DNA from 4 places in the Solibacillus cecembensis genome. Region 2 is predicted to be linked to each of the others. Evidence: riboswitches for the same ligand, from Rfam matches in the RefSeq annotation. Region 2 holds a riboswitch; each other region holds the start of a gene.
What was found. Region 2 has a riboswitch for cyclic di-GMP ahead of ACQKIH_RS05100 (NPCBM/NEW2 domain-containing protein). Riboswitches for the same ligand answer to the same signal wherever they lie in the genome.
Positions count from the first base shown of each region.

Region 1 (3,095 bases), on a different contig from region 2:
GATCAATCCACTTTAGTGGGATTAATACGATGATTGTCAATGTGATTAACACCGTTAAAATAGCAGAATGCTCCCAAAGTTCCGTAGCAGGAACCCCAATAATTACATTTCGAATCAGTCCTCCCCCAAAAGCTGTAATAAAGCCTAATGCGTATACCCCGATAAAAGAAAATCTCGTTTCAAGAGCAATGAATGCTCCAGTTGCTGCATAAGAAATAATGCCGATATAATGTAGGACAATCCAAGACATACTTTAAAAACCCCCTTATTATTTTTAGAAGGAAGTGCAAGTTAAATTTCTACACAAAAAAACTCCACCACAAGAAGTCTTGTAAAAAGACCTTGTAGTGGAGTAATCAATTAGCAATACCTACTAATGAATCAATCCATTATTGAAAAACCAAAATAGCGTTCTAACAAAAAAATTATTAGAATTCCATTTAAAAGAGTGGCTAAATTATGTGCATTTCTTCCATTATACTATTCTGTTTAAAAAGAACATAGAGGGTAATTTAATTTTCCTACAATTTTGATGTATAGTTTTGAATAAACAGGGGGCGAAAACATGAAGAAAAGGGAAACGGCATTTAATGAAATTGTACGAAAGGTTCGTAAAGAAATCTATGGAAAAGGACCGGAGAGAATCCACACTCATTTCGTGGAGAATATGGCTGTCACTACTATGTATGGCATTCTAACACCAACTGAAAAATTTATCATACAAGCTGAAGAAGGTAAAAAAGTAATTCATAATGCTAGAACTCAAATGATTCAAGAAGTGTATAAGGTGCAAGTCCCTGAAGGAATGGAAGAGCTTGTCGATTCAAAGCTACTTCATTTATTTTCTGATATAAAGGTTGAAGAGGATATGGCTGTATCGGTCTTTATATTTGAAAAGCCAATCGTATAGAAACTTTTGAATTTTACGCAACTGAAGTTTTTGTAAAAAAGTGAGAATGCGAGGGCTTCATTTAGCTGTGTTATGGAGAACTGTATTACAAGTAAGTGCGTTTTTTATGAATGTTATTAGTATCTAGTTAGTGACCATTTTGTTAATGTCAACAAAATGGTCCGACTTGGTTCTAATGCAGAACGTGAAATAGAGGACATTATACTATCAAGATACGTTTGTTATTTAGTTGTACAAAATGAAGATCCCACTAAAGAAGTTTGCTTGTAATTTAAACCTCTATATATAGCGAATAAAAACCACCACCACAATACTTTTGGACTATACTTATACGTCATATATCACAGATTAATGGCTAGTATTTGTTAAATTTCCTTGAATTTTGTAGAGCAACATGAGATTATAAGTGGGTGTGATTTTAAACTAAAGCTATAGAAGTTAAAGGCAAACTGTTCCGAAAGGGCAGGACGCAAAGCCTAGGATCTAAAGTTTAGAGGACTATCAAAAGTCCTTTAATCATAAACAATGATCGCCTGGTTACCGAATTTATGAGTTACTATATATAAATTCCTTGGCTACTCTATATTAAATAGATTAGCCTTTTTGAGTGTTTAAAACTACCTGGCAATAGGGAAAAGTCATAGCTAGAAAGAATTAAGAGATTCTAAAAATTACCGATTTAAAAGCTTTAAAGCAATAGCAGTCTAAGCTTAAGCTACTATTAATTAAAAGGAGAGGATTGTAGAAATGGATAAGAAAAGATTTTCGTTCAAGGCAAAATTATTAGTTCTCTCTTTATTACTATCATTAGTACCGATAGTTCTTATTGGCGTTACAGTTAATAAAATAGTTAGCGAAAAAACTAAGGATGATTACATTAGTTTCAGCGAGAAAGAAATTAAACAGGTGGACAATGGAATTGCGCTCTATTTTGAAACGATTAGGGAAAATGTTAATTTATTGGCGAATGACCGTTTCGTTGTAGATGCCGATTCAACGATTACTTCCTATAAAGATATTGCAGGAGAAGGTTCAATCGATATGACCCCTTCAGCAAATGGGGAGAAGGAGAAAGCTATTTTCGATGTGTTTTCTCGTTTTAGTGATAGTCATCCTAAAGCTCCTTATATTTATATGGGTACATCGGATGGTGGCTATGTCCAATATCCAGAAGGTCCCGTGCCAGCTGGTTTTGATCCTCGAGACCGCCCTTGGTACAGCGCAGGTATTGAAGAACCAGGGAAAGTAAAATTAACAAGTGCCTATGCAGCAACGGGGATAGAGGGAATTATCGTAAGTAATGTCGTTTCAATTGAAAAAGATGGAAAACAAACTGGTGTGTTAGGTTTAGATGTAAGTTTGGATGGCTTAACAGATATAATTAAGGAAATCAATATAGGTAAAGATGGTTATGTAATTCTTGCACAAGAAGATGGAACAATCCTTGCACATCCAAAAAATTCTGAATTGAATTTCCAACCAATTTCTTCATTAAATATCCCATCATTAGATTTTTTCGAGGAAGATGGCTTATTTGAAACTGAATTAGATGGCGAAGACTATATGTTAAATACAATTTCTTCTGAAATTGAAGGGTGGAAGTATATTGCTGTCATCAAGAAAGCTGAAATATTAAGTACAGCGACTTTCATACGAACAATGCTTTTCGTAATAGGTGGAGTTATTGCCATTCTTGCTGTAATCGCTTCTATTATTATGAGTTTACGTATAACGAAGAGAATTAATAGTATTAGTGATGTATCTTTAGCGATGTCTAAAGGTGATTTAACTCAACAAGTCACGGTAAAGGTAAATGATGAAATTGGGGATATGGGCAAGAATTTCAATACGATGTCAAACAGTTTAAAAGAAACGATGCAAAAAATTGCGCATGAATCTCAACAATTATCCGCTACATCCGAAGAGCTGGCAGCATCTTCAATCCAAAATCAAACAGCTTCTAATGAAATATCTGAATCGATTCAACTTGTTGCTACTGGAGCGGATGAACAGGATGCCGCTATGAAAAACGCAGTAGGTATTATCAATGAAGTGATTAAGCATGTAGATGATGTGACAGTGAGTATGGGCAACGTAAAAGATTCGATTCATTATTCAACGGAAACGGCCAAGCAAGGTAGTGATGTCGTTGAACAAACGGTAAATCAGATGAGTGAAATTGATA
Region 1 covers NZ_JBNNMF010000010.1:106,765-109,859, reverse strand. Annotated here, with positions in the region: gene ACQKIH_RS10830 (trimeric intracellular cation channel family protein) at 1-250, opposite strand, end outside; gene ACQKIH_RS10825 (Na-translocating system protein MpsC family protein) at 566-910, shown strand; cyclic di-GMP riboswitch class I at 1,344-1,455, shown strand; gene ACQKIH_RS10820 (methyl-accepting chemotaxis protein) at 1,658-3,095, shown strand, end outside.
Region 1: another riboswitch for cyclic di-GMP. It lies ahead of ACQKIH_RS10820 (methyl-accepting chemotaxis protein); the one in region 2 lies ahead of ACQKIH_RS05100 (NPCBM/NEW2 domain-containing protein).

Region 2 (3,095 bases):
AAGACGGAAGGAGGGATAACTATGAATAAATATGTCTTATCAACTGGCATATTGGAAAAAGCGCCTAGAGCCGTTAACGCGGTTATTAATCTAGTTAATTTATCTCGTAAAGATCAGGAAATTGAGATTGAAGTTTGGGATTGGTCTTCTTTTTCCCATCCTATGAAACTCCCCATTATAATAGGAAACAATATACCTGTAATATTTCCTTATCGGCTTTCTCCTGGCAATTTTGAAGAAATCTATGCACATTTAACAGGTGTATCCTTTTATGAAATTCGAATTATTCATCTGAAAGAACGAAAAATCATTGCCAATTGTTTTGGAAGAAGCATTACTTCGGTAGCACAAGAAGGAAATACCGTGTTAGATCAACAACTCATAAAAATTGATTCGAATTGTAGTTAATCAATTATACCTCAGCATAATTGCATCCAGATTTTTTTAGTTCGGGGCCACAGGACGTAGGTCAGTCAGCCGTTGTCACACGATGTGAAGTCTTTAGGCTGACTTCCTACTCCCCCTGTGACATCCGCCGTTTATTATGTACATTCTATTTATATCTACTCTCTCATTTCTATATAAGAATAATTATCAAACTACTTCTAATGAAAAAATTCGATGCGCTATCAAAACACTTTTATATAGTATACAACATGAATATTTAGCCAATTCATCCTATTTGGAGGGGTATTTTTTAGTGCTTATTGTTCTTTTGGAATAATATTCATTATGTTATCCTTCTAGATAGAATAATTGAATAGGCAAACCTAAAGAAATTTAGGGACGCAAAGCTATAGGGACTAAGGTTTATATTACTATGTCAGCCAGTTACCGAAGAGTACATTCTACTTTTTGTTTTTAAAATTTCCATAATTTTTTTATGGGAATTTTTTAGGGAAAGAAAACACTCTAATTAGGGTGTTTTTTTTATGTACTTTTTTGGAAAATCATTAGGAGGAATTTATTATGAAAGTTGTTAAAATTGCAACAGCCGCGGCTATGGCTTTAAGTTTAGTCGGTACCCCAATCAATGCATTAGCAAGTCCAGTTCAAGAAAAAAGCACTATAACGGCTCCAGTTGGAAAAACGATCAAACAAGCAAATCATGCTAGTGTCGGTAAATTTAATTTATATGGAAATGACTTACTAGATACATATAATGAAATTTTCAAAATAGCCAACGCCAATATCGTATCGATTACAAACAATGGTGGCAACTACTCTGGATCACCTCTTGAAAAGGCAATCGACGGCAATATGAATACGCACTGGGAAACAAATAAGGCTAATAATGCAACATTCACGAATGAAGTGATCTTTAATTTCAACGAAACAATTTCGTTAGATCGAATTGTTTATGCTGCTCGTCAAGCAAGCGCGAAAGGTAAAGGCTTTGCCCAAGAATTTGAAATACATAGTTCGTTAACAGATGAAGGCGATAATTTCACATTACTTTCAACTGGCGAATATAAAGGCTCTACAGGGGATATCGTCGAGATTCAGTTTCCCTCTACTGAAGTTAAAAGAGTAAAATTTGTGTTTAAGAAAGCAAATCAAGACTGGGCAAGTGCATCGGAGTTTATGTTCTATAAAGAAGATCCTGTATCTCAAAAAATGAAGACATTATTCACTGATGATACATTCAGCAAAGTAAGTGAAGCATTTAATACAGTTGAGGCTCTTAACAATTTAGAACAAGAAGCAAAAAGCCACCCACTTTATGTGGATTTTAAAGATGCGATTGCCAATGCAAAAGCATTAATTAATGGCATAAATACAGAAGCTACAAATGCCATTACAAAATCATTTACTCATTATTCAAATGAAGCCTATTCAAAGTTATTTAAAATGGATATTGGAAACATTAAGAATATCCGTAACAATGGTGGTCACTATAGTAGCGCTGTAATTGGAAATGCCGTTGATGGAAACTTAGATACTTACTGGGAAACAAATAGAAGTAATTCAAAAGATTTCACAAATGAAGTAGAAGTAGAGTTCAAAGAAGCCGTTACGTTAAATCGTATTATGTACGGAGCACGAAATTCTGACCGTAAAGGGTTTGCGGAAGAGTTTGAAATTTATGCCTCTCAAACTTCTATAGGCAATACTTATCAACTAGTAGCAACGGGTCAACATAATATGGTGGCCGGATTAGTCGAAGCTAAATTTGCACCTACAACATTTAAGCGCGTTAAATTTAAGTTTAAGAAATCAAATCAAAACTGGGCAACACTATCAGAACTTGCATTTTATAAAGAAGATGTTTTAGAAGAACAAGTGAATAATTTATTTACTAATGGTTTAATGAATAAATTAAAGCCAGAGTTTGCGTCAATGGATATCATCAATCAATTAGAAAAAGAAGTTGCAAAACATCCACTAAAAGAGCAATTACAAGTTAACTTAACGATAGCAAAAGATTTACTAAACAACGAAAATGTGACGAACGAAGCAATCGTAACAGCTTCACAACGTGGTAACTCAAATGCAGAAGCAAAAACGCACCAAATTGCAAGAACGTCATTTTCACTAGAAACTTTCGGTAAATATGCCGTACCTGGTGAAACCATTCAAGTATTTGTTGATGCCGACGAAAAAGGTGTGATGCCTAACTTAATTTTCGGCCAAATCGCTGACGATAAAAATGGCTGGATAAGAAGATATGCTTTACATCCAGGTTTAAATACAATAACGGCCCCTTCATATGCAAATATGAAACCTGCAGTTATTTATGTAGAAAACCCGGCTTTACCAAGCGAACAAGCTTATGCACCCAAAGTAAGATTAATCGGTGGGACAGCCTTCCCTGTTTACTATCATGGGAAAACAGATCCTGTAGCATTTGAAAAAGAGTTAGAACAATATGTGGCGAAAATTAGTATAAACGATAACGATTTCGCAAACGGAAAACCTAATGATGTTGTTTTCAATGTAGCGGAACTTGTTTCAGAAAATAATACAATCTCAACAAGTGCTGCAGGTGCCCTAAAAGGCATTCAGGAATTAGCGCCAACAGGAAAAACAATATCTGACACAATGGATGAATGGGAAATCATGTGGAAAGAGTTCCAGAAAGTTAGTGGGTATAC
Region 2 covers NZ_JBNNMF010000004.1:65,387-68,481, forward strand. Annotated here, with positions in the region: gene ACQKIH_RS05095 (hypothetical protein) at 22-408, shown strand; cyclic di-GMP riboswitch class I at 754-839, shown strand; gene ACQKIH_RS05100 (NPCBM/NEW2 domain-containing protein) at 970-3,095, shown strand, end outside.

Region 3 (3,095 bases), on a different contig from region 2:
TGCTTCATTAATTGTCACACGTGAATTTGGTAAACCGCGCTTGTCAGCAGAAAGATTCGGGTCTACACCGTCCTCTAACATTCTAGATGACATGACCGTTTGGCGCGCATTATCGTAAAGGCTTGGTGAAAAACCACCTGAAACATCTGTGCCTAAACCAATATCGACACCTTTTTCATGTAGATGTGCAACCGGAAGAACACTGTTGGCAAAGTAAGCATTCGAAATCGGACAATGACCAATAGCCGTACCAGTTTCGGCAAAAAGTTGTGCATCCTCATCGTTTAAGAAATTACAATGTGCCATAACCGCTTTGTCGCCCAATAGACCGAAATCATTTAATGCAAACGCATCATTTTTATTGAAGCGCTCTTGTACGTAACTATGAGCCCAATCACTTTCACTGCAGTGAGACTGAATATGTGTATCGTACTTCGCAGCTAATTCCCCTAACCCTTTCAAAGCACCATCCGTACAACTTGGGATAAAGCGTGGTGTAACAACTGGATAAACCCCTTGTTTCGTCGATTTTGCTAATTCTTTAACAGCTATAATAAATTCCTCGGTATCCGCTAATGCCGTTTGCGTATTCGCATCACGGTAAAATTCTGGTGTTTGTTCAGGATCATCCATCACAACTTTCCCTACTAAACCACGTTGACCTTTTTCTGCACAAATTTCAGCTAATAATAAGCTCGCTTCTTTATGAACCGTTGCAAAATAAAGTGATGTCGTTGTGCCGTTTGCTAATAAAGTACTAACTAAGTCTTCATACACTTCCTTGGCAAAATCTAAATCTGAAAACTTAGATTCAATCGGGAACGTATACGTATTTAACCAATCATACAAAGGAATGTCTAATGCAGTTCCAGATTGTGCCCATTGTGGTGCATGGACATGTAAATCGATAAAGCCTGGTAAGAAATACTGTCCATCTGCTAATTGATGAAAGTTTTCTTTCTCTTGGTATCTATTTAATAAAGATTGATAGTCCACATGCTCTGGTGCAACGGCTTTTTCAATCATTCCGTCCGCATTAATACAAAACAGATAATCTTTTAAAACTAGTACTTCTTTAGGTGACTTACTTGAAAAAGCAGTCCCTCGGAAAATTTGCGTATATTCAGACATAAAATCCACCTTAATGTTCGTATTTAATGAATAATAGGGATTATTATAGGTCATAAAGATTATTAAGTCTATATAAAATACGAATATATTAATGAAATTATTAAAAATTTGCGCAAGGCATTGGCTTGTATTGATAGAAAATATATTTATTTGAAATAAAGTTGTAAAATTCCATTCGCAGGAGTGAGAATTCCCACCATTACATGTTTACAGTATTTATTAACCTAACTTTTATAATAATGACAAAAGAGGAGGTGTAATAATATGGCGCAAGAAATTCTTTGTGAAGTGAAGAAATAGATTGCAGAACATTTACTCCAACAGAGCACTAACTTTCTTAGGGGATTCTTATATTTATATATTAAAATAATATCCTTTTTTACTACCCTATAACTATTCGATGCCCTATAAACATAATTAACTAAAGCTTTTCGTATAATCCTTGTATGTAAAATTAGCTAATTTATCCTTATTGGAGGGGGATTTTTTAGTGCTAACTGTTCTTTGGAAATAATATTTATTATGCTATTCTTTAAGGTAGCATAATTGAATAGGCAAACCTAAAGAAATTTAGGGACGCAAAGCTATAGGGACTACCGTAATTGATTTATTTACTATGTCAGCCAGTTGCCGAAGAGTACAATCTACTTTTTGTTTTTAAATCTCCCATAAAGCTTTTTTATGGGCATTTTTTAGAGAAGATAAACACTCTTATTAGGGTGTTTTTTTTATGTTCTTTTTAGGAAAAATCAGTAGGAGGAATTGATTATGAAAGTAATAAAAATTGCAACAGCTGCTGCTATGGCTTTAAGTTTAGCTGGCGCACCAATCAATGTATTAGCAAGCCCATTTCAAGAAAAAAAGGTGATGACAGCTTCAGTTGGAAAAACAACTACACAAGCAAATATTGCTCATGTTCGTAAATTTAATTTATATGGGACTGACTTACTAAATACATATAATGAAGTTTTTAAAATGACAAACGCCAATATCGCATCCATTACAAACAACGGTGGCAACTACCCAGGCTCCCCTCTTGCACAGGCAATTGATGGCGATATGAACACGCATTGGGAAACGAACAGAGATAATAAAACAACATTCACGAATGAGGTAAACTTTACATTCAACGAAATAACTTCATTAGATCGAATTGTTTATGCCGCCCGTCAAATAAGCGCAAAAGGTAAAGGTTTTGCACAACAGTTTGAGATTTATAGCTCCAACACAGATGAAGGCGATAACTTTACACTCGTTTCGTCTGGTGAGTATACAGGTTCAACGGGAGATATTGTTGAAATCCAATTTACACCGACAGAATTTAAGCGTTTAAAATTTGTCTTTACAAAGGCAAACCAAAATTGGGCAAGTGCTGCAGAATTCCAATTTTATAAAGAAGACCAAGTTTCTAATAATATGAAAAACTTATTCACAGATGATACTTTTAGTTCGGTTAGTAAAGAATTTAATACAATCGAAGCATTACACCAATTAGAAACAGAAGTAAATGACCATCCACTATATCCCCTATTTAAAGATGATATAGAAAATGCAAAAGCCATTCTTAATCAAAATGAAGTTCAAACAACTACAGCTGCAACAAAAACATTTGATCTTTATTCAAATGAAAAGTATTCAAAATTATTTAAAATGGGTTCTGAAAATATCCTAAGTATCCGTAACAATGCAGGGCATTGGAGTTCTGCTGTAATTGGAAATGCCATTGATGGAAACTTAGATACTTATTGGGAAACGAATAAAGGAAACTCCTCTCAATTCACGAATGAAGTAGAACTTGAATTTAAAGATGCGGTCAAATTAAACCGAATTATATACGGGGCAAGGAATTCCGACCGCAAAGGGTTCGCTGAAGAGTTCGAAATCTATGGTTCTCAAACGTCTAAAGGTAATACTTATCAGCTTGTAGCTACTGGGAAACATAATGTTGTTACTGGATTAGTAGA
Region 3 covers NZ_JBNNMF010000011.1:48,518-51,612, reverse strand. Annotated here, with positions in the region: gene guaD (guanine deaminase) at 1-1,131, opposite strand, end outside; cyclic di-GMP riboswitch class I at 1,675-1,766, shown strand; gene ACQKIH_RS11295 (NPCBM/NEW2 domain-containing protein) at 1,900-3,095, shown strand, end outside.
Region 3: another riboswitch for cyclic di-GMP. It lies ahead of ACQKIH_RS11295 (NPCBM/NEW2 domain-containing protein); the one in region 2 lies ahead of ACQKIH_RS05100 (NPCBM/NEW2 domain-containing protein).

Region 4 (3,095 bases), on a different contig from region 2:
TATTTACCCAATTTGGTGGGGAAGACCTCCAGCGATGCTTATGGGATACATAGATCAATTATTTGCTTCTAATTTTGCTTACAAGGATAAGAAAGGGCTTTTCCCAGAAGGGCTTTTGAAAGGCAAGTCCGTTGTATGTGTATCGACTATGAAGGGCCCCACATACTATCCGTTTCTCTGGTTGAATAACGCGCATAAAGTTTTGATGAAAAGAGCTTTATTTAATTTTGTAGGTATTAAGAAAATTAAGTTCTTTGAATTTGGCAATATGGAAAGTTCAAAGGGGAACCAAATAAAGAAATTAGATAAAATTTATGATTACTTTAAAAAAGTGGGTAATTAAGTAAAGCGATTGCAACTTTTAAAGGGTTAAAAATGAAACTGTATTTAGTTAAATTACGGAGAACTGTATCATAAGTGCAGCTAATAATAATTGTTTAAGTGGTCAAATAAAAATTCTTTTTCGAGTTAAAGACCTTGAATTATTCATGATACACAAAAAAAGACCCGGAAATTAAATTCCGGGTTTGATTAGCACTTACATTGAAAACTCCATGACACACTGCCTCGCTTTCGCATTGAATCTTAAGAATGTCCTAAGAAAACGTTGCTTAGCTGCACTCAGTATTGATGGTCCTTCTGAGTTATTGATCATTCGCACTCATCGGGTTAACCCTCCTAGTCATTTAGATTCGAAGTGAAATCTTTAATAGTATGGAGCATTTTTTAATTTTTATACATGAGTCAGTAATTATTTTTTCAGCTAGTGCTTAATGCTGATACGAAAGAAGGAGACATACTGAATGAATCTAATCAGATTAACCAAATAATTCTAATCATTTCCAAAAAGAACTTGAGTTAATACAATATCTTTTAGAAAAAAGTACTATCGTTGAAAAAACCAAACGAGTAATTTATACTGTTATAGTGACATGAATATGTGATGTTTTGCTTAGAATCCCTTAAAATGAAAAGGCAAACTTATCGAAAGGTAAGGACGCAAAGCTACGAGTCTAAAATCCCATTGGATCAAGACAGTCGGGTTGCCAAGAAAAGAAGTGGTTATTTTGCTACCCCAATTTTTCGTTGGGGTAGTTTTTTATTTGAAAGAAATGCTGTAACGAACAAAGGTGTACATTATCTAGTAGCTAAAATATGGTTATGAAGAAGGAGATTTAAAATGATAGTTGTTGATGAGCCAAAATATAAAATGGCAATATATGAAGCAAAGAAAGAAGTACATGTTCAAATAATTGGGTTTATTAAAGATGATCTTGTTGAAGGCTATTTAAATCATTTGGACAAAACAAGTGGAATGGTACAGAAAAAGAATTATCGATTAGTTGTTGATGCAACCCACCAATCACCGCTTCCTTCAAAAGTTGCGGCAGGACTAGGAGATACATTCATGTTTTACGCGTCTCTTGGATTTAATGATATTGCCATTGTAAGTTCTAAATCTAAAATTTCAGCAGTACAAATTCGAAATGCACTAGAGACAGTTAATTTCCCTGGAAGACTAGTCAATCATGTTTCTGAAACAACTTCACGCTAATTTCAAAATAAACAGCTTTAAATTAGAGAGGAATAATATCACGATGCAAACAACAGCAGATTTATATACAATTGAAATCCTTACAAAAGATCAACCAGAATTAATTGAAAAGGCCGCAGCATGTTTAGCTAAGACTTTTGTTGGGGTAGAAGTTGGTGGGACGTGGATACAAGAGCCAATAATCGGATACGCATTACAATTACCTTATGAAGATTGGTATCAGTTTACGAAGGAATATATCGAGACATATGCTCACCAAGGTTACTGTGCTGTAGCGTTAGATAACGAACAAAATGTTCTAGGTGCACTAGTTGGGGATACAAATGCTTTTGAAATTATTGAAGAGGATATTTTTGAAGGCACGTTTGCTGATATGAACGTTGTCATGCGTGTGTTAGCGGATATCGATCAACGTTTCTTAGATGATTATAAAAAACGTAACGGAAAAGACTTGGAAGATGGGGAAGCATTACATATCTTTTTACTAGGCATCATTGCAGAACATAGCCGTCATGAAATTGTACAAAGCTTAGGTGATGTTTTATTAAACAAGGCAAGAGAAGAAGGGTTAAAACTTGTACTAGCTGAAGCGACAAATCCAAAATCAATTCGCGTGCTGGAGAAGTATCATGGCCTAACGAAATATGTAGATGTTGAAGGGAATTATATTGTTCATAAATATGAGGACAATGAAAAACTAAGCAAAATTCCAGCGACTATAGCTGATGGAATTTATATAGTTGTAAAGGATTTATAAGAATTCATTATAAAATAAATTAGAAGATTAGGAGATTAATCATGGAAATTATAATGATAGGAATTATTATCATTTTATTGTGTACCTCTCTGTATTTTTCGTACCAATATTTTACGCTTAAACGCCAATCTCATATAAATAATGAGGTTACAAGTGAAATGACCGGACATTCTTCAAGTGAAGTAAAAGAGCAAATTCAGTTGTTTGCCAAAATCATGAATGAAAAAGGCGAAAAGCTGACTGAACAAGGAGAATACGCAGCTGAAAAGGCTGATATTGTAAGGGCTGCAATAGATGAAGTAGGTAAAGGATTAAAAAAACAATTAATCGCTACTGAAGAAAGTTCTACTTCAATTGAGGATATGACAGTGGCCATTGAAGAGCTATCTATAAGGTCAAACCAAATTTCAGAACAATCGAATACGACGTTAGAATTGACGCAAGATGGTAACGATAAGTTAAAAGATTCGATGGTTAAAATGGAGAAGTTTAATCAAACAATCAATACAACATCTGGTGCGATTAATATTCTTGGTGAAAGATCACACGAAATTGGCAAGATTGTTAAAGTAATTACGGGGATTTCAGAGCAAATCAATTTATTAGCATTGAACGCAGCGATTGAAGCGGCTCGTGCAGGTGAACACGGTAAAGGGTTTGCTGTAGTTGCTGGTGAAGTTCGTAAATTAGCTGAACAATCACGTCAATCATCTTCTGAAGTATCGAATATTGTAAGGAACATTCAAGAAGAGACAGATAAAGTTGTCATTTCAATGAAGCTAG
Region 4 covers NZ_JBNNMF010000011.1:69,656-72,750, forward strand. Annotated here, with positions in the region: gene ACQKIH_RS11410 (NAD(P)H-dependent oxidoreductase) at 1-343, shown strand, start outside; cyclic di-GMP riboswitch class I at 965-1,051, shown strand; gene ACQKIH_RS11415 (hypothetical protein) at 1,181-1,555, shown strand; gene ACQKIH_RS11420 (hypothetical protein) at 1,599-2,312, shown strand; gene ACQKIH_RS11425 (methyl-accepting chemotaxis protein) at 2,354-3,095, shown strand, end outside.
Region 4: another riboswitch for cyclic di-GMP. It lies ahead of ACQKIH_RS11415 (hypothetical protein); the one in region 2 lies ahead of ACQKIH_RS05100 (NPCBM/NEW2 domain-containing protein).